2 linked regions of the Pseudoduganella dura genome follow. The protein of the gene in region 1 interacts with the protein of each later gene in a pairwise test. Links are inferred from orthologs where the notes say so. Each region holds a gene or a part of one and is shown on either strand. Other genes may lie near its edges.

The links.
Region 2: the proteins of GJV26_RS21495 (region 1) and GJV26_RS09625 interact in binary tests that used the Escherichia coli proteins (3 or more experiments, as listed by UniProt). The link is inferred for Pseudoduganella dura from one-to-one orthologs.

Annotation. Positions count from the first base shown.
Region 1 is NZ_WNWM01000002.1:4,906,444-4,916,348, reverse strand. What follows is about bases 181-3,093. They hold GJV26_RS21495 (helix-turn-helix domain-containing protein), read right to left. Parts: upstream 2,185-3,093; coding sequence 1,177-2,184; downstream 181-1,176. Other genes in these bases: rlmN (dual-specificity RNA methyltransferase RlmN), read right to left, coding at 3,058-3,093; pilW (type IV pilus biogenesis/stability protein PilW), read right to left, coding at 2,198-3,058; ispG (flavodoxin-dependent (E)-4-hydroxy-3-methylbut-2-enyl-diphosphate synthase), read right to left, coding at 181-1,171. Also shown: more of ispG, read right to left, coding at 1-180; more of rlmN, read right to left, coding at 3,094-4,230; ndk (nucleoside-diphosphate kinase), read right to left, coding at 4,354-4,779; GJV26_RS21475 (Bax inhibitor-1/YccA family protein), read left to right, coding at 5,115-5,798; GJV26_RS21470 (PEP-CTERM sorting domain-containing protein), read left to right, coding at 6,104-6,886; pbpC (penicillin-binding protein 1C), read right to left, coding at 6,864-8,969; GJV26_RS21460 (alpha-2-macroglobulin family protein), read right to left, coding at 8,969-9,905.
Region 2 is NZ_WNWM01000002.1:2,180,405-2,190,315, forward strand. The notes cover bases 3,035-5,953. They hold GJV26_RS09625 (rod shape-determining protein), read right to left. Parts: upstream 5,057-5,953; coding sequence 4,013-5,056; downstream 3,035-4,012. Other genes in these bases: mreC (rod shape-determining protein MreC), read right to left, coding at 3,035-3,834; gatC (Asp-tRNA(Asn)/Glu-tRNA(Gln) amidotransferase subunit GatC), read left to right, coding at 5,402-5,701; gatA (Asp-tRNA(Asn)/Glu-tRNA(Gln) amidotransferase subunit GatA), read left to right, coding at 5,748-5,953. In the rest of the region: rod shape-determining protein RodA, read right to left, coding at 1-5; mrdA (penicillin-binding protein 2), read right to left, coding at 7-2,184; rod shape-determining protein MreD, read right to left, coding at 2,195-2,707; more of mreC, read right to left, coding at 2,704-3,034; more of gatA, read left to right, coding at 5,954-7,232; Asp-tRNA(Asn)/Glu-tRNA(Gln) amidotransferase subunit GatB, read left to right, coding at 7,264-8,724; GJV26_RS09645 (DUF1176 domain-containing protein), read left to right, coding at 8,784-9,809; GJV26_RS09650 (pyridoxamine 5'-phosphate oxidase family protein), read right to left, coding at 9,825-9,911. UniProt on the Escherichia coli protein: Forms membrane-associated dynamic filaments that are essential for cell shape determination. Acts by regulating cell wall synthesis and cell elongation, and thus cell shape.

The sequences.
Region 1 (9,905 bases):
TCTGGCCGTCGACGAACACCGGCGCGGCCGGCGATTCGCCGGTGCCCGGCAGGCTGATGCCGATGTTGGCATGCTTCGATTCGCCGGGACCGTTGACGATGCAGCCCATCACGGCCACGTTCATCCCTTCCACGCCCGGGTGGCTCTTCTTCCATTCCGGCATCTGCTCGCGCAGGAAGGTCTGGATATCGTCCGCCAGTTCCTGGAACGTGGTCGACGTGGTGCGTCCGCACCCCGGGCACGCGATCACCATCGGCATGAACTTGCGCAGGCCCATCGTCTGCAGGATTTCCTGACCGACGATGACTTCCCTGGTGCGGTCGCCGCCCGGCTCCGGCGTCAGCGAGATGCGGATCGTGTCGCCGATGCCTTCCTGCAGCAGCACCGACAGCGCGGCGGTCGACGCCACGATGCCCTTGCTGCCCATGCCCGCTTCCGTCAGGCCCAGGTGCAGCGCGTAGTCGCAGCGCTTGCCCAGCTCGCGGTAGACGGCGATCAGGTCCTGCACGCCGGAGACCTTGCACGACAATACGATCTTGTCGCGGCCCAGGCCGATTTCCTCGGCGCGCTGGGCGTTCTCGATGGCCGACGTGATCAGCGCCTCGTACATCACCGCCTGGGCGCTCCACGGATTGGCGCGCACGGCGTTCTCGTCCATGATGCGTGCCAGCAGCGCCTGGTCCAGCGAGCCCCAGTTGACGCCGATGCGCACCGGTTTCTGGTGGCGGATCGCCACTTCGATCATCTGGGCGAACTGGGTGTCGCGCTTGGCGCCCTTGCCCACGTTGCCGGGATTGATGCGGTATTTCGACAGCGCGGCCGCGCAATCCGGGTATTCGGTCAGCAGCGTGTGGCCGTTGTAGTGGAAATCGCCCACCAGCGGCACATCCACGCCCATCTTGTCGAGCTGGTCGCGGATGTACGGCACGGCCTGCGCCGCCTCGGGCCGGTCCACCGTCAGACGCACCAGCTCGGAACCGGCGCGCGCCAGCTCCTTGATCTGGATCGCGGTGCCGACGGCATCGGCGGTATCGGTATTGGTCATCGACTGCACGACGACGGGGTGGTCGCCGCCGACCCATACCTTGCGGTCGCCATGCGCGACCAGCACGCCCTTGCTGGGGCGGCGGGCGGCGGGGCCGGAAGGAATCGCGGTATTGTATTCGGTCATGCTCATTACTTGATCTGGACGCGGGAAATGGTGCCGTTCGCCACTCTCGGCAGTGCCAGCGGCTGGCCGCGCAACGTGGCCTGCACGCCCTCGGGCTTGCCGACGATCAGCGTCGACTGGCGGTCGATTTCAAAAGTCTCGGTGCTGCCCGCCTTGACCAGGCGGGAAATCAGCGGTGCGGCGCCGGGGCGGCGGATCTCGACCCACGAATCGGACGTAAAGGCCAGCGTCAGCGTGTTCGCGCCCTGGGCCGCGGCGGCGGCCGGCACTGGCGTTGCCGCCGTACCCGCGGGCGCCGGCACGGCAGGCGTCGCAGCCGGCGTGGCCGTGGCGGATGGCGCCGGCGTCGTCACCAGCGGCGCGGTGTTTTCCGGCGATACCGGTGCCTGGCCGGGCGTGGACACCAGCGGCACATTCGGCGACAGCAGCGGCGTGCCTGCCGTGGTCGCGGCGGTGCCCGGCGTGGCTGCGGCGGACGGGGCAGCCGGCGTGGCCGGGTTGACCGCCGCCGTGCCGGCCGGGCCGGCCACCGGCTTGCGCAGCGCGGACGGCGAGATCAGGCCGGCCTGCCAGGCGCCGGCGCCGGCGATGACGGCCAGCGCCACCAGGCCGCCGACGATCCAGACCTTCGTCTTCGACTGGCGCGAAGCCAGCGTGGGAAAGCGCGATTGCGAGAACGTGGTGGTGATCTTTTCGCGCCTGATCGGCGTGTGCTCGCTGGGAGTGACCGATGGCGTCACTTCGATCTGCGCCACCAGCGGCGCCGGATCGAGCCGCACCACCTTGGCGTAGGCGCGGATGAACCCGCGCGTGACGGCCATGTTCGGCAGCGACGCGAAGTCGCCCTGCTCGAGCGCCACCACCTGGCGCGGCGCCAGCTTCAGCTGGTCCGCGATCTGCTCGACCGAAAGGCCCATGGCCTCGCGCTGCGCGGCCAGCGTTGCGCCGGGCGCGGCACCAAGGCGTCGCTCTTGCGGCTGACTCTGCGGCTGTTTCTGCCCTTCTGAATCCATTATTACCCCTGTCTCACTCATCAAACGCCCCACGCTGATACGCAGCATACTCGGGCGAGGCGGTATGGTGGCGGCGTAACTGCGTTGCCCAAGCTTCTTCCGCCCCCTTGTCGCCGAGCCGGTGCTGCACCCTGATCGCCAGCCACAGCACATCTGCCGGCAGGCTGTCGGCCCTGGCCACCTTGCCCAGGCGGGTAATGAAGAAGTTCGCGCGCACGTAGTCGCGACGCTCGTAATAGACCCGCGCCAGGTTGGCGCTGGTCGACGGCTGATCCGGTGCCAGCTGCAGTGCCTGCAGCAAATATTGCTCGGCCCGTTCGTAATTCCTGCTCTTCAGCGCGCAACTGCCGGCATTGTTCATGGCCTTCACCGGCGACGAATACTGGCGGCTGGCCAGCGCCGCGTCGAACCAGCGGAACGATTCGGCCACGCGGTCGTTCTGGCACAGGAACGAACCATAGTTGTTCGCGATGTCCGGATTGTTCGGCGCCAGTTGCAATGCGCGCTTGAAATTATCATCGGCCAGCGCGTTCTCGCCCATGCGCATGTAGATCAGCGCGCGCACGCCGTAGGCTTCCGCGTAGTCGGGGTCGGCGGCAAGCGCTTTCTTGATCTCGTCGAGCGCGATCGGCAACTGGCCCTGCTCGAAGTAACCGACCGCCAGCTGCATGCGGATCTGGGCGCGCTTTTGCGCGGCCGTGGCATCGGACAGCGTGGGCAGCTCGGCCTTGCCGCTCGTGGCGCCCATGCCGCCCATGCCATTCGCGCCCGCCGTGCCCGCCGGACCGCCGGTACAGGCGGACAACTGCGCGACCAGCAGCCCGGCCATGCCGAGGGCTGCCAGGCGCGTGCGGCACTGGGCGCTCGGCTGCATCAGGAACGGATCTCCACGATCTTGCCGAAGTCGGCACCGAACTTGGTCTTGTATTCCGCCATCTTTTCCATGCGCTCGGCCACGCGGGTGCGGTCCTTGACTTCGCCGGCGAGCTGGCCGCACGCGGCGTCGATGTCGTCGCCCCGGGTCTTGCGGATCGTGGTCACGATGCCGGCATTCATCAGGATCTCGGCAAACGCCTTGATGCGGGGATTTTTCGAGCGCGTCAGGCCCGATTCCGGGAAGGGGTTGAACGGAATCAGGTTGAACTTGCAGTTGATGCCGTATTGCGGGTGATTCACCAGCGCGATCAGTTCGCGGGCATGTTCGTCGGTATCGTTGAAACCGTCCAGCATGCAGTATTCGAACGTGATGAAGTCGCGCGGGGCGAATTCCAGGTAGCGCTTGCACGAAGCCAGCAGCTCGGCCAGCGGGTATTTCTTGTTCAGCGGCACGAGGCCGTTGCGCAGCTCGTCGTTGGACGCGTGCAGCGAGACCGCGAGCGCTACCGGCACATCCTGCGCCAGCTTGTCGATCATCGGCACGACGCCGGACGTGGACAGCGTGACGCGGCGGCGCGACAGGCCGTAGGCGTTATCGTCCAGCATCAGTTTCAGCGCGGTGGCGGTCGGCTCGTAGTTCAGCAGCGGCTCGCCCATGCCCATCATCACCACGTTGGTGATCTGGCGCTCGCCTTTCGGGCCCGGCTCGATGCCTTTCGTGCGGCGCAGCTCGAATTCGGCCATCCACAACTGGCCGATGATCTCGGCCACCGTGAGGTTGCGGTTGAAGCCCTGCTTGCCCGTCGAGCAGAAGCGGCAGTTGACGGCGCAGCCGGCCTGGGTGGAAATGCACAGCGTGCCACGGTTTTCTTCCGGAATGAACACGGTTTCCACGGCATTGCCGTTGCCCACGTCCACCAGCCACTTGCGGGTGCCGTCCGTCGAGGTATGGTCGCTGATCACCGCCGGCGCCGTGACATGGGCGCGCGTCTTCAGCTTCTCGCGCAGCGACTTGGCGAGATCGGTCATGCTGTCGAAGTCCGACGCGCCGAACTGGTGGATCCAGCGTTGCAGCTGCTTGGCGCGGAACGGCTTCTCACCCAACTGCGCGCAGTAGTCGATCAGTTGCGCGGGATCGAGGTCCAGCAGGTTGGTGAGGGTCGTTTCCATAAGCTTGCCTAATCTTGTATCAAAACGCTTGTTTCAAAACGCCTTCGCCCCGGACATGCCGGGGCGCCAGGCGGTACAGCTCTGGTTGCTACTTTAGTGCGAAAGCACCGTCAATCTGTTCGATTAACGGGAGTACACGTTCAGTGCCGGGAAGTAGTATGCGATTTCCGTGGCGGCGGTTTCGGCAGCATCCGAACCGTGAACGGCGTTGGCATCGATGGAATCGGCGAAATCGGCGCGGATCGTGCCTTTTTCAGCTTTCTTCGGATCGGTTGCGCCCATCAGGTCGCGGTGCGCGGCAATGGCGTTTTCGCCTTCCAGGACGGTGATCATCACCGGGCCGGAAACCATGAAATCGACCAGGTCCTTGAAGAACGGACGGGCAGCGTGCACGGCGTAGAAGCCTTCGGCTTCGGCGCGCGACAGTTGGGTCATGCGGGCAGCCACGATTTTCAGGCCTGCACCTTCGAAACGGCTATAGATCTGGCCGATGACGTTCTTCGCGACTGCGTCCGGTTTGATGATGGACAGGGTGCGTTCGATTGCCATTATGAAAAACTCCAGTAAAAAGAAAGGGTTAAAACAGAATTGATTTCTCGATCAACCTTTGATTTTAGCATAGAACACCCCATATACTATGCGTGTTGGGGCGGAAGATGGCGTTACAAGCGGCAGATAGCCGCGGCGAAACCCCGAAAATCGCATCAGGGCGAGCGGTATTGGCTGGGAAGCCCAGCCGTTCGCAGGCAAGTGGGCGGTTTTTGACGGATTTCAAGAGCACATAGCAAGACAACAGACCATCCCGGCGGGCTTAAGCCCTTTTCGGCACCACGAGTGCTAAGCTTTGGCAAGGGTACACCGTACCGACAACCAGGAGTACAACAATGGCAAATTTGGAAAAGATGTATGACCACGCGGGTCGACGAGAGGTCACCCGCAACAGCGTGCTGCGCAACACTTACTGGCTGCTGTCACTATCGATGATCCCGACCGTGCTCGGCGCGGCCGCCGGCATGACGTTCGGCATTCCGATGCCGGGCGGCTTCCTCGGCGCGCTGCTGTTCCTGGGCATTGCGTTCGGGTTCATGTGGGCGATCGAGAAGAACAAGCACAGCGGCATGGGCGTCGCCCTGCTGCTCGGCTTCACGTTCTTCATGGGCCTGATGCTGACGCCGCTGCTGATGCGCACGATGACGTTCGCCAACGGCGGCACGCTGATCATGCTCGCGGCGAGCGGTACCGCGGCAATCTTCGCCGTGCTGGCCAGCATCGCCACCGTGTCGAAGCGCGATTTCTCCGGCGTGGCCAAGTTCGCGATGATCGGCCTGGTGCTGATCATCCTGGCATCGCTGGCGAACATCTTCTTCGCCATCCCTGCCCTGTCGCTGACGATCTCGGTGCTGGCCATCGGCATCTTCTCCGCCTTCATCCTGTATGACGTGCAACGCATCGTCAACGGCGGCGAAACCAACTACATCAGCGCGACGCTGGCGTTGTACCTGGACGTGTACAACATCTTCACCAGCCTGCTGTCGATCCTGGGCTTCACCAGCGGCGACCGCGACTAACCCTTTCGCGCTCCCTCGAAAGCCGGCCCCGCGCCGGCTTTTTTACGTCCATGCCCGTAACATTTTCACAACGGTGACAGTCCCCGAATTTTAGCAACAACATGTGTTGTAAAAAATCGGGGACTGTCCCCGGGTGGTTTGGCAACAGATTCGTGGCGATCCTGCTACGCGCACGCGGAGGTCGAAAAGTTCCGCCGTGAATCGTGGGCGAAGTCAACGGAAGCGAGCTGATCAGTTCGTATGATGCGGGCACTCGAACGCGCGCTTGAGCCTTCCTTAATCTTCCCCTACCGCATGGAGGCTTCATGGCTGTAAATTCACGCCCGTTCTTTGCCGCGATGACATCGCTGTTTCTTTTGCTGGGCTCGTTTGATGCAACGGCCGGCGGCACGGCTGCCGCGGCCATCACCGATGTCCGCTTCGGCGTGCTCGACCTGACGCCGCGGGATGGCGCGGCGGCCGGCTACGACATCCGGTCGGTCGAGCCCTCCCTGTTCGCCTACCTGTACGCGGGCACCACGGACTATTACGCGGCCGGCTATCCCGATCCGTCGATGCCGGGCACGGTGCAGCTGGACTTCGGGGGTGCGACGGTGGCGGCGCGCACCAGCGGCGCCCTGGCCGATGTCGCGTCGGCCGCGGCGGGCGATGCCAGCCTCGGCAGCTACGGCACGGCCGGCGCCACCGCCAACCAGGCCGTGCATTTCATCCTGCGCCCCCACACGGTGCTGACGATCGGCGGCCATTTGTCGGCGCTGGCGGCGCGGGACGGTACACCGGACGAATACTACGAGGCCACCAGCATGGCCCATGTCGGCATCGTCGACGAGCACGGCTATACATTCACCCAGTTCATCCGCCAGAGCCTGTCCTTTGCCGACTGGCCGGACCGGATGGTCATCGACGAGGATTTCATGCTGGCATTCGCCAACGGCAGTGCCGAAGACCGCGCGATGTCGGTCTATTTCCAGGCGCAGTCGAATGTGACGCGGATCATGCCGGTCCCGGAACCGTCCGCCGGCGCGCTGCTCGGTGCCGGCCTGTTGCTGCTGGGGTTGCGCGCCGTCACCCGCCGCCGCGCACGGTAAAGGTCACGCGGTCCAGTTCGCCGCCCGCGCCGTCCAGCAGCACCAGTTCGTGCTTCCCCGGCACGGGTTGCCAGCCGGCATGGGCACCGGCGGTGCCGAGCGGCTCGCCGTCGAGCTGCCAGCGCAAGCCCTGCGGGCCGTGGGCGAGGAAAAACACGCGTTGCCGGCCTGCCGGTATATCCGGGTCGACAGCAAGGACCGTGTCGCCGACGGGATACACGATCTTCGGCGTGCGCCGTCCTTCCGGCAGCAGCGCGACGCGCGTGGTCTCCGTACCCTTCAGGAACCATTCGGGGCGCGGTGATTCGAGCGCCGGCTCCCACGTCACCGTGCGCCGTACTACACCTGCGGGCGCGGCCGGCGCACGGCCCGGCCCGTGGCGGTTCAGGTAATCCATCACCTCGCGCCACACGGGAGCGGCGCCGGTCACGCCGGACACGTCCCACATCGCGCTGCCATCGAAATTGCCGACCCACACGCCGACCGTGTGGCGCCCGGTGAACCCGATGCACCAGTTGTCGCGCATGTCCTTGCTGGTGCCCGTCTTGACGGCGGCCCAGTACGGCGCGGCCAGTTCGTTCTTCAGGCCGAAGGTGGCCGCCCGCGCGGCGCGGTCGGCCAGGATATCGCCGACGATGAACGCCGCGCCCGCATCGAACACGCGCCGCCCCGGTTCCGGCCGCGCCCGCGGCAGCAGCGTGGGGCTGCCGGCCACGCCGCCGTTCGCCAGCGCGCGGTAGGCATTGGCAAGTTCCAGCAGGCTGACATCGGCCGAGCCCAGCGCCAGCGACGGCCCGTAGAAATCGGCCTGCTCCGTCAGGCTCGCGAAACCCAGCGCATGCAGGCGTTCGGCGAAGCGGTCCAGCCCGGCCAGCATCAGCGTGCGCACCGCGGGCACGTTCAGCGACCCGGCCAGGCTGGCCCGCGCCGTCACGTGCCCCTTGAAGTCGTGCTCGTAGTTCCGCGGCGCGTACAGGCCGGATGGCGTGGCGATATCGAGCGGCGCATCGTCCAGCAACGACGCGGCCGTGAGCAGCCGCCGCTCCAGCGCCAGCGCATACACGAACGGCTTGAGCGTCGATCCGGCCTGCCGCAGGGCGGTCACGCCATCGACTTCGCTGCCGCCCGCGTTGCCGACCCACGCCAGGAAATCGCCGCTGGCGTTGTCCAGCACCAGCACGGCGCCGTCGGCCACGTGGCGCTCGCGCAGCGCCATCAACTGCTGGCGCAGCACGGCCTGCACATGCCGCTGCAAGGTCCCGTCCAGCGTGCTGTGCAGTGTATTCACGTCGCGATCGCCGGCGCCCTTCAGCAATCGCGCGGCCGCTTCCCGCGCCGGCGGCAGCAGCGCCATCGCCGCCTGCCGCGAGAAGGCGGCCTGCGCGGCGCGTTCGATGCCGGCGCATGGCGTGGCCGCCGCCAGCTCCCTGGCCAGCGCGCAGGCACGCCGCGCCACTGCCGGCCGCGATGCGGACGGTGCCCGCAGCAGGCTGGCAAGAATGGCCGACTCGGCCACGTCCAGGCCGGAAGGCGCCTTGCCGAACAGGGCCTGCGCCGCCGCGCCCACCCCCTGCAGCTCGCCGCGGAACGCCGCCAGGTTCAGGTAAGCCTCCAGGATCTGCGCCTTGCTCCACGCCGCGTCGAGCGCGCGGGCTTCCCGCACCTGGTCCCATTTCTGGCGCAGCGTGCGCCCGCCCGGCGCGCCCTTCAGCGCCGGATCGAGCAGCCCGGCCAGCTGCATCGTGATGGTGGATGCGCCGCGCGGCCGTTCGCGGAACAGGTTGTCCCAGGCCGCCTGCCCCATCGCCCGCAAATCGACGCCGCCATGTTCCATGAAGCGCTGGTCCTCGGCCTGCAGCACGGCCAGCGGCAGCGCGGGCGAGATATCCGCCAGCGCCACCCACGGCGCGCGGCGCCCCTGCCGGTCGATGCGCAGCGATTGCACAGGTGCGCCATGGCGGTCCAGCAGCACCGCATCGGACGAGCGCCATTGCGCCCTGACCGCTTCCGGCGTCGGCGCCGCGAAGGTCGACGGTGACGCCAGCAACGCGGCCAGGAACGCGGCGAGGAACGATCCGCGCATCACTTCACCTCGACCGGCGCGTTCGGCAGTTCGCCGAACATCTCCGGGCTGTACATCGCTTCCACGCGCGTCGGCGGCAGGCCGAACCGCCCGGCGTTGTTCAGCCGTACCGTGTAGTCGACCGTCCATTTTCCTTTCGGGACGAATTCGTAGTACGACCGGAACGCGCCGAACGTGCGCTCCTGGAAGGCCGGCCATGCCCAGCCGGACGCCTTTTCGCCCTGGGTGCCGATGCGCGAATCGTTGCCGAGGCCCGAACCGAGCACCGTGGCGCCGGCCGGGATCGGATCGTCGACGACCACCCATGTCATGTCGCTCTGCGCGTCCAAGCCCAGGCGCACGCGGTAGACGTCGCCGCGCTGCCACGCTCCGGCCCGGGCCTGGCCGACCGGCGTCACGGTCTTGCGGATCGTGTAGCCGGACGACAGCGGCGCCGCCAGCGGGATCGCCGCCAGGCTTTGCACGGTGACCCACGGCCTGCCCGTTCCGGCATGCCGCAGGTCCAGCGACGCGGCGCCGCGCGGCCACGGCAGCATGACGGCGGCGCCTTGCGTGTCGGCCGCCAGCGCCGCGCTGCGCGTTTCGCCCCCCAGCGTGGCGGTGGCATTGCCCGCCACCGGCACCGCCTCGAACGCCTGGGAGAATTTATGGAGCGCCAGGGTGCCCCACGCATTGGCAACCGTGGTATCCCAATGGCCCTTCTTCTGCCGGCCCAGCGCGCCGCGCGCCAGCCGGCCCATGTCCGCCTTCCAGGCCGGGTTGTCCAGCATCGCCAGCAGCAGCCGGTTGGCATTGACGTCGGCGGAGGCCATCAGCCACCACCAGTCGTCGCTGCGTTCCGTGGAGAAGGTCATCGTGGTGCCCTGCAGGTTCAGCCGCGATTTCAGGATCTGCCCGGCCTCGCGCAGCCGCGCTTCGCGCTGCGGCAGCGACGGG
Region 2 (9,911 bases), 2.7 Mb from region 1 along the record:
CGCATGTTATTCCCTGTTCCTTGGCGGGACGGCCGCCGGTTGCGGCGCCGGCCGGGCAGGCGCCGGCACGGGCTGCCGCGCAGCCGCCGGCGGGGTCGCGGCCGGGGCCGCGCCAGAGGCCGGCCGTACCGGCATCAGTCCCAGCGATGGCGGCGCGGCGGCCGGCTTGCGCGCGGCGTTCGGCGCGGCGGCCTGCCCGGCCACGGCCTGCTGCGCCGCCAGTTCTTCCCGCGCCAGCGCCGCCTCTTCCTCGGCGATCGGGCCCTCGATGGGCTCGATCAGCTCGGCGTCTTCCTTCGGCACCCTGGCCGTGTTCTTCTCGGTCGGCAGCTTGCCGAGGATGTAGTAGTCGAGCACCTTGCGCGCGATCGGCGCCGCCACGGCGCCGCCGAAGCCGGCGTTCTCGACCACCATCGCGATCGCGATGCGCGGCTTGTCGGCCGGCGCGAACGCGGTGAACAGCGCATTGTCGCGCAGGCGCTCGGCCAGGTTCTTGGCGTTGTACTTTTCATTGGCGCGGATGCCCACGACCTGCGCGGTACCGGTCTTGCCGCCCACCGTATAGCCCACATTGGCAAAGGCGCGGGTCGCGGTGCCGCCCTGCTCGCTTACCACGCCCACCATCGCATCCTTGATGAGGTCGATGTTCTGCTGCTTCAGCGGAATACGATAGCTTTCCTTCGGCACCGTCAGCGTGCGCGCGCGCGTACCGCCATCCTCGACGATCTTCACCAGGTGCGGCTTCATCACCACGCCGTTGTTGGCCAGGTTCGCCACCGCGTGGGCGATCTGCAACGGGGTGTAGGAGTTGTAGCCGGAACCGTTCGATACCGAGATCGTGTCGCCGCCCACCCAGCGGCCGGCCGCCGGGTTCTTCTTGTAGCGCGCCTGCTTCCATTCGCGCGACGGCAGCACGCCCGTCTTCTCGTTTTCCAGGTCGATGCCGGTGCGCTGGCCGAAGCCGAACGGCTTCATGAAATCGTGGATCGCGTCGATGCCCATGTCGCGGCCCAGCTGGTAGTAGTAGGTATTGCACGAGACCACGATCGACTTGCGCAGGTCCACCGTGCCATGCCCGCCCGGCACGTCGTCGCGGAACTTGTGGGTGCCGAGGTACATGAAACCCGGATCGAAGATCGCCTGCGACGGGGTGCGCTTGCCCAGCTCCAGCGCCGCCAGCGCCATGAACGGCTTGAAGGTGGAACCGGGCGCATAGGTGCCGGATAGGGGCCGGTTCACCATGGGCCGGTCGAGCGACGTGTTCAGTTCGTTCCAGCTCTGGCTATCGATGCCGTCCACGAACAGGTTCGGGTCGTAGCCGGGGCGCGACACGTAGGCCAGCACGTCGCCGGTGGCCGGTTCGATCGCCACCAGCGCGCCGCGCCATTCACCGAACGCTTCCTCGGCCACCTTCTGCAATTCGATGTCGATCGACAGGATCAGGTTGCTGCCGGAGGTCGGCGGCGTGCGCGACAGCGTGCGGATCGCCCGGCCGCCGGCCGAGACTTCCACCTCCTCGTAGCCGGTGATGCCGTGCAGCTGCTTTTCATAGCTCTTTTCCAGGCCTTCCTTGCCGATGTAATCGGTGCCGTTGTAGTTGGCCGCATCCTCGCGTTCCTCGATCGCCCTGGCTTCCTTCTGGTTGATGCGGCCGATAAAGCCGATCACGTGCGACGCCGTTTCGCCCAGCGGATAGTTGCGGAACAGGCGCGCCTGCACCTCGACACCGGGATAGCGGAAGCGGTTGGCGGTGAAGCGGGCCACCTCCTCGTCAGACAGCCGGGTGCGCAACGGAACGCTGGCGAAGTTCTTCGACTCGTCCATCAGCTTCTTGAAGCGGCGGCGGTCCTTCGGGGTCACTTCCACGATCAGGGCCAGCGCATCGATCATCTCCTCGAGCGGGATGCGCAGCTTGGAAGGCGTGATCTCGAGCGTGTAAGCCGAGTAGTTGCGCGCCAGGACGACACCGTTGCGGTCCAGGATCAGGCCGCGGTTCGGCTGGATCGGCACCACCGCGATGCGGTTGTCCTCGGCCTGCGCCATGTAGTCGTTGTGCCGGATCACCTGCAGCCACACGAGCCGCGCCAGCAGCAGGGCGAAGCAGACGAACACGAGGAGGCCGAGCGCCGTCAGCCGCACCCGGAACAGGTGCAGTTCGCGTTCGTTGTTCTTCAGCTCAGTCATCGTTGCAGGGTCAGATCGGACGGGTATGGTCTTTGTCGACCGCGCGCCGCTGCGGTGCCAGCAGCAGCATCGTGATCAGCGGCCACAGCAGCGCCGACACGAAGCTTTCGACGAAATAGAACCAGCCGGGGAACTTGCCCGATACCAGGAAGCGCACCAGCAACTGCACGGCCTGCGCCAGCAGCAGCAGCGGCAGCACGTGCATCGCCTGTACACTGATGCGGAACCACAGCACGCGCCGGTGCATCATGATCGCGCAATAGGACAGCAGGGTGTAGGCCAGCGCGTTCTCGCCCAGCAGCGTGGCATCGTGCACGTCCATCAGCAGGCCGAGGCAGAACGCGGTGCCGATGCCGACCCGGCGCGGCTGGTGCACGCCCCAGAACACCAGCACCAGCGCCACGAAATCCGGCGCGGCAATGAACTGGCCCCATGGCATCAGGTTGAGCAGGAATGCCGCGATCAGGCTGATCGCGATGAAGATCGGGCTGACGGGCAGCAGGATGTACTGCGGACGGTTCATCGGGTTTCCCTCGCTGCGGCCGGGATATTGGAGCCGGCGGCGGCCGGCGCGGTTGTTCGCGGCGGGTTGGCGGCCGGCGCGGCGGCGGGCGGCGTGGACGGTGCCGGCGCGGCCGTGCGCGCCGGCGCCTGTGCGGCGGCTGGAGTAGTAGTCGGAGCAGCGGCCAGGGGCTGCGGCGGGGCTGCCGGGCGCAGGCCGGGCACCGTGGCCGGGGCCGGCAATGCCGGCGCATTCGCCGGCGCCACGGCCGCTGCCGCCGCCGTCGGCGCCGGCACCGCGGCGGTATCGGCCGCCTTTTTCTTCTTCACGGGCTTGGACGTATCTTCTTCCACCGGCCGCGGCGGAATTTCCGGCGGCGACATCAGGACCAGCAGTTGCGTATTGCGCTCGATGCCAGCCAGCGGCTGGCACACCACGCGCCCGAACATGCCGTTCGCGCTGTTTTCCACCTGCGTGACGCGCGCCACCGCCAGTCCGGCCGGGTAGACGCCATCGATACCGGAAGTGATCAGGATGTCGCCGACGACCACGTCGGCGTTCGGTGCCATGAAGCGCAGGTCGAGGTTGCCCGACTGGCCGCGGCCGTAAGCCACGCTGCGCAGGCCGTTGCGGAGCACCTGCACGGGAATCGCCTGCTCCTTGTCGGTCAGCAGCGTGACTTCGGAGGTGAACGGAAACACGCGCGTGACCTGGCCGACCACGCCCTGGTTGTCGATCACCGGCAGCCCGGCCGTCACGCCTTGTTGCGTGCCGCGGTTCAGGATCACCTTGCGGGTGAAGACATCGCGCGCGTCGTACAGGATCTCGGCCAGCATCGTCTTGCCCGGCACTTTTTCCTGCGCTTCGAGCAGCTTGCGCAGCTGCGCGTTCTCGGCCTGCGCGAGCTGCGCCTGCTGCAGCGTCTGCGCCATGGCGATCTGCTGGGTCTTGAGTTCGCGCACCTGTTTTTCCAGCCCGGACAGCGTGGAGAAATAGGTGCCCACGCCCGCCAGCGCATCGCGCGGCAGCATGGCCACCACCTGCAGCGGGTACAGCACGGTGCCGACGACCTGGCGCACCACGGTCAGCGCGCCCACGCGTGAGTCGAACAGCAGCAACGCGATCGAAATGCACGCGCAAATCATCATCTTGGCGCGCGCTGACGCCCCTTGCTTGAAGAGTGGCGGCGGACTGTATTCCATAAATCCTGAAAGGACGTGAGCGGCCGCGGTGAGCCCAATATGGGCGGCGCGGCCGCTCGGGTATTGCTAACGCCTGGCAGCGGTCACCCGCGAGAGTCGACCGGTCCCACGTTCGTGGCAGCGATCACTCGTATGAGAAGATCGATCCCAGCTGGTCCATGCGCTCGAGCGCCATGCCGGAACCGCGCACCACGCAGGTCAGCGGGTCTTCGGCCACCAGCACCGGCAGCCCGGTCTCTTCCATCAGCAGGCGATCCAGGTCGCGCAGCAGCGCGCCGCCGCCGGTGAGCATCATGCCTTTCTCGGCGATGTCCGCGCCCAGTTCCGGCGGTGTCTGCTCCAGCGCGTTCTTCACCGCCGACACGATATTGTTCAGCGGATCTGTCAGCGCTTCCAGGATCTCGTTCGACGAGATCGTGAACGAACGGGGAATGCCTTCGGACAGGTTGCGGCCCTTGACTTCCATTTCCTTCACTTCGGAGCCGGGGAACGCGGAGCCGATCGCCTTCTTGATCGCCTCGGCCGTCTGTTCGCCGATCAGCATGCCGTAGTTGCGGCGGATGTAGTTGACGATCGCCTCGTCGAACTTGTCGCCGCCCACGCGTACCGAACCCTTGTAGACCATGCCGCCCAGCGAGATGATACCCACCTCGGTGGTGCCGCCGCCGATGTCGACGACCATCGAGCCGGTGGCATCGGAGACCGGCAGGCCGGCGCCGATCGCGGCGGCCATCGGCTCTTCGATCAGGTAGACCTGCGAAGCGCCGGCGCCCAGCGCCGATTCGCGGATCGCGCGGCGTTCCACTTGGGTGGAACCGCACGGTACGCAGATGATGATGCGCGGGGAGGGACGGAAGAACTTCGAGTCGTGCACCATGCGGATGAACTGCTTGAGCATCTGCTCGGTCACGGTGAAGTCGGCGATCACGCCATCCTTCATCGGGCGGATCGCCTCGATGTTGCCGGGCACCTTGCCCAGCATCTGCTTGGCTTCCTTGCCTACCGCCTGGATCGTTTTCTTGCCATTCGGGCCGCCTTCCTGGCGGATCGCAACCACCGAGGGTTCATCGAGCACGATGCCGGAACCGCGGACGTAAATAAGGGTATTTGCCGTGCCGAGGTCAATGGCCAGATCGGACGAGATGTACCTGCGTAAAAAACCAAACATGAGTATCCTGTAGCGCTGCCCGCGCGTGGGCGATTGTCGAATTGTCCTGTGCTGCTTGTCCTGTGCTGCATACCTGCGATATGGAGCATAGATACGGAGCGTAATGCGGTGCCCTGGGAGCGGGGTCCTGCCGGACGCGGCGGCCACCGGGATGCCGGCAACGCATCAACCCGGCATTCTACCTTATAATTCACGGGCTATTTGCCCTCAATCCACTCAAATGTGCGGACCCCGAAGCCGGTGTTTATGCAGGTTTGCCGGGGTTTTAGGGCCGAAATGGCCGATCTTACAAAAGTCTTATCGAAACCCCCAGTATTTATATCTCGCGCTCCGCGCGCCCCGAAAATGGCCCTGACACCCACCGACGTAAACCGTATTGCCAAGCTGGCACAACTGGAATTGGACGAGCAGCATTCCGCGGCGATGCTGGACAAGCTCAATGGCATCTTCGCGCTGGCCGAGCAGATGCGGGCCGTGGATACCGAAGGCGTGCCCCCGCTGGCGCACCCGCTGGCCGCGCACATGCAGGTTGCCCTGCGCCTGCGCGAAGACGTGCCCACCGAACCGAACCGCCGCGACGAATACCAGCAGGTGGCGCCGAAGACCGAGGACGGCCTGTACCTGGTGCCGAAGGTGATCGACTAATTCATTCATCCCGCCGCAGCCTGGCGGGACCGCAGAAAAAACCATGATCCATACCAAGACCCTCAAAGAACTGTCCGCGCTGCTGCAGTCGAAAGAGATTTCCGCCACCGAGCTGGCGACGCATTACCTCGACCGTATCGAGGCCAGCGACCTGAACGCCTTCCTGCACGTCGACCGCCAGCTCACGCTGGCCCAGGCCGCGGACGCGGATGCCCGCATCGCCGCCGGCAACGCCCATGCGCTGACCGGGGTGCCGGTCGCGCACAAGGATATCTTCGTCACGCGCGGCTGGCGCTCGACCGCCGGCTCGAAAATGCTGGTTGATTACGTAAGCCCGTTCGATGCCACCGTGGTCGAGAAACTGCATGCCACGGGCATGGTACACCTGGGCAAACTCAATTGCGACGAGTTCGCGATGGGTTCGTCGAACGAGAATTCGGCCTTCGGCGCCGTGAAGAATCCATGGGACACCAGCGCGGTGCCGGGCGGCTCGTCCGGCGGTTCGGCCGCCGCCATCGCCGCGCGCCTGGCGCCGGCCGTGACCGGCACCGACACGGGCGGCTCGATCCGCCAGCCCGCCTCGTTCTGCGGCATCACCGGCATCAAGCCCACCTACGGCCGCGTGTCGCGCTTCGGCATGATCGCGTTCGCCTCGTCGCTGGACCAGGGCGGCCCGATGGCGCAGACCGCCGAGGACTGCGCGCTGCTGCTGTCGGCCATGGCCGGCTACGACGAGCGCGACTCCACCAGCCTGACGCCGGAACAGGGCGGCGTGCACGAGGATTTCTCGCGCAACCTGAACGAACCGCTCGATGGACTGCGCATCGGCGTGCCGAAGGAGTATTTCGGCGAAGGCCTGTCGGCGGACGTGGAATCGGCCGTGCGCGCCGCGCTGGACCAGTTCGTGAAGCTGGGCGCCACGCTGGTCGACATCTCGCTGCCGAACACCGCGCTGTCGATCCCCGCCTACTACATGATCGCGCCGGCCGAGGCATCGTCGAACCTGTCGCGCTTCGACGGCGTGCGCTACGGCTTCCGCGCCGAGGGCTACAAGGACCTGCAGGACATGTACCGGAAAACGCGCGCGCAGGGCTTCGGCCCCGAAGTACAGCGCCGCATCATGGTGGGCACCTACGTGCTGTGCCATGGCTATTACGATGCCTACTACGTCAAGGCGCAGAAGATCCGCCGCCTGATCGCCGACGATTTCGCGAAAGTGCTGAGCGGCCCGGATGCCGTGTGCGACGTGATCATGGGCCCGGTGGCCCCGACCGTGGCCTGGGACCTGGGCTCGAAGGCGGACGACCCGGTGGCGAACTACCTGGCCGACATCTTCACGCTGTCGACCAGCCTGGCCGGCCTGCCCGGCATGTCGATCCCGGCCGGCTTCGGCCAGGGCGACAAGAACGCCAGCCGCCCGGTGGGCCTGCAGATCATCGGCAATTACTTCGCCGAGGCGAAGCTGCTCAACATCGCCCACCAGTTCCAGCAGGCGACCGACTGGCACACGCGCGCTCCGGCCGGTGTCTGACCGCATCCAAGAGATCACAAGGAAACTAGTTATGGAATGGGAAGTCGTCATCGGTCTCGAGAACCACGTGCAGCTCACGACCGATTCGAAAATCTTCAGCGGCTCGCCGACGGCGTTCGGCGCCGCGCCGAACACGCAGGCCAGCCCGGTGGACCTGGCGCTGCCGGGCGTGCTGCCGGTGATGAACAAGCAGGCCGTGGACCGGGCGATCCGCCTCGGCCTGGCCGTGGGCGCGAAAATCGCGCCGCAATCGATCTTCGCGCGCAAGAACTATTTTTATCCCGACCTGCCGAAGGGTTACCAGATCAGCCAGATGGACGACCCGGTCGTGCAGGGCGGCTCGCTGACGTTCGGCTTTGAAAAGGACGGCAAGTTCGTCACCAAGACCGTGAACCTGACGCGCGCCCACCTTGAAGAGGACGCCGGCAAGTCGCTGCACGAGGATTACCACGGCATGTCCGGCATCGACCTGAACCGCGCCGGCACGCCGCTGCTGGAGATCGTGTCCGAACCGGAGATCCGCTCGGCGCAGGAAGCGGTGGCGTATGCGAAGGCGCTGCACGGCCTGGTGATGTGGCTGGGCGTTTGCGACGGCAACATGCAGGAAGGCTCGTTCCGCTGCGACGTCAACGTTTCCGTGCGGCCGAAAGGACAAACGGAATTCGGCACGCGCTGCGAGATCAAGAACCTGAACTCTTTCCGTTTCATCGAGGAAGCCGTGAACGTGGAAGTGCGCCGCCAGATCGAACTGATCGAGGATGGCGGCAAGGTGGTGCAGGCCACGCGCCTGTACGACCCGGATCGCAAGGAAACACGCGAGATGCGCAGCAAGGAAGACGCGCAGGATTACCGCTACTTCCCCGACCCGGACCTGCCGCCGCTGGCGATCTCCGAGGAATGGATCGAGCGCGTGAAGGCATCGATGCCGGAACTGCCGGCCGTGATGCGCGAGCGCTTCGTGAACGAGTACAAGCTGCCGGAATACGATTCGCTGGTGCTCACGTCGTCCAAGGCGATGGCCACGTACTTCGAAGCCGTGGTGGCGGCAGCGGGCCGGGAGAACGCCAAGGCGGCCGCCAACTGGCTGATGGGCGACGTGTCGTCCACGCTGAACCGCAACGATGTCGATATCGCGGATGCCCCGGTGAAACCGGCGCAACTGGCCGGCATGCTCAAGCGCATCGCCGACGGCACGATCTCGAACAAGGCGGCCAAGGAAGTCTTCCAGGCATTGTGGGAAGCGAACTCGGACGACGCGAGCCTGGTCGATGCCATCATCAAGGACAAGGACCTGGGACAGGTCTCGGATACCGGCGCGCTGGAAGCCATCGTCGACGAAGTGCTCGCGAACAACGCCAAGTCGGTCGAGCAATATCGCGCCGGCAAGGAAGCGGCGATCAACGCGCTGATCGGCCAGGCGATGAAGGCATCCAAGGGCAAGGCCAATCCAGCCCAACTGACCGAGCTGCTGAAGGCCAAGCTGGCGGGTTGAGCGGTACGCCAGACCCTGCAAAAAAGGCGCCGCGGCGCCTTTTTTGCTATCGTCACGCCATGAGAATCCTCGTCACCGCGCTGCTGGCCGTTGCCACCCTGCCCGCCTTCGCCGGACAGCCGGCCGGCATTCATTTCACCCACAACGACTGGGAAGTCGCCTGCGACAACACGCGCACCTGCCGCGCCGCCGGTTACCAGGCCGACGATGCATCCACGCCGGCCATTTCCGTATTGCTGGAGCGTGAGGCGGGCCCGGCCCGGCCCGTGACGGCAACGCTGAAGATCGGCACCTATGATGAAACGGCGCCGCTGCCGAAGGCCGGCACGGTGGCGATGCAGGTGAACGGCCGCGCGCTGGGCCCGGTAAAGATCGACCGCGAAGCGATGACGGGCGTGCTGACGGCCGCGCAGACGCAGGCGCTGCTGGCGGCGGTATCCGGCACCGGCACCGTGCAATGGACCGATGGCAGCCACGCGTGGACGCTGTCCGGCAAGGGTGCCGCCGCCGTGCTGCTGAAGATGGACGAGTTCCAGGGCCGCCTCGGCACCACGGGCGCCTTGATGCGCAAGGGGAACAAGGCCGAAGACGCCGTGCCGGTGTCGCTGCCGATGCCTGAAGTGTCGCCGGCATCGGCCGGTTCCACCGAGGTGGCCCTGCCGCCGGCGGCGCGCGCGGCGCTGCTGCGCGAACTGCGCGGCACGCTCAAGGCCGACGAATGCAACGCGTTCGCGCCGGAGCAGCTGGCGGTGCTGCGCCTGAACACCGGCAAGCTGCTGGTGCAGGCGCCCTGCTGGACCGGCGCCTACAACGAAGGCACCGGCTACTGGGTCGCCGACAAGGCGGCGCCGTTCAATCCCGTGCTGGTGACGACGGGCGGCAGCGACTATGCGGCCGGCACGATCTCGTCGTCGCAGAAAGGCCGCGGCCTTGGCGACTGCTGGGCCACCAGGGAATGGGTATGGGACGGCCGCCGCTTCGCGCTGACGCAGGCGGCCACCACCGGCATGTGCCGGCTCGTGGCGGCAGGCGGCGCATGGCACCTGCCCACCTTCGTGGCGCGGGTCACGCGCGGGGCGCGCTGAACGCCCCTGCAACACTCACGGCGCCACGCGCCCTTCGATCGAATCGTCGAGCGTCTTGCCGATCGCGGCCCCCACCATGATCTTCAGGCCGGCAACCAGGTT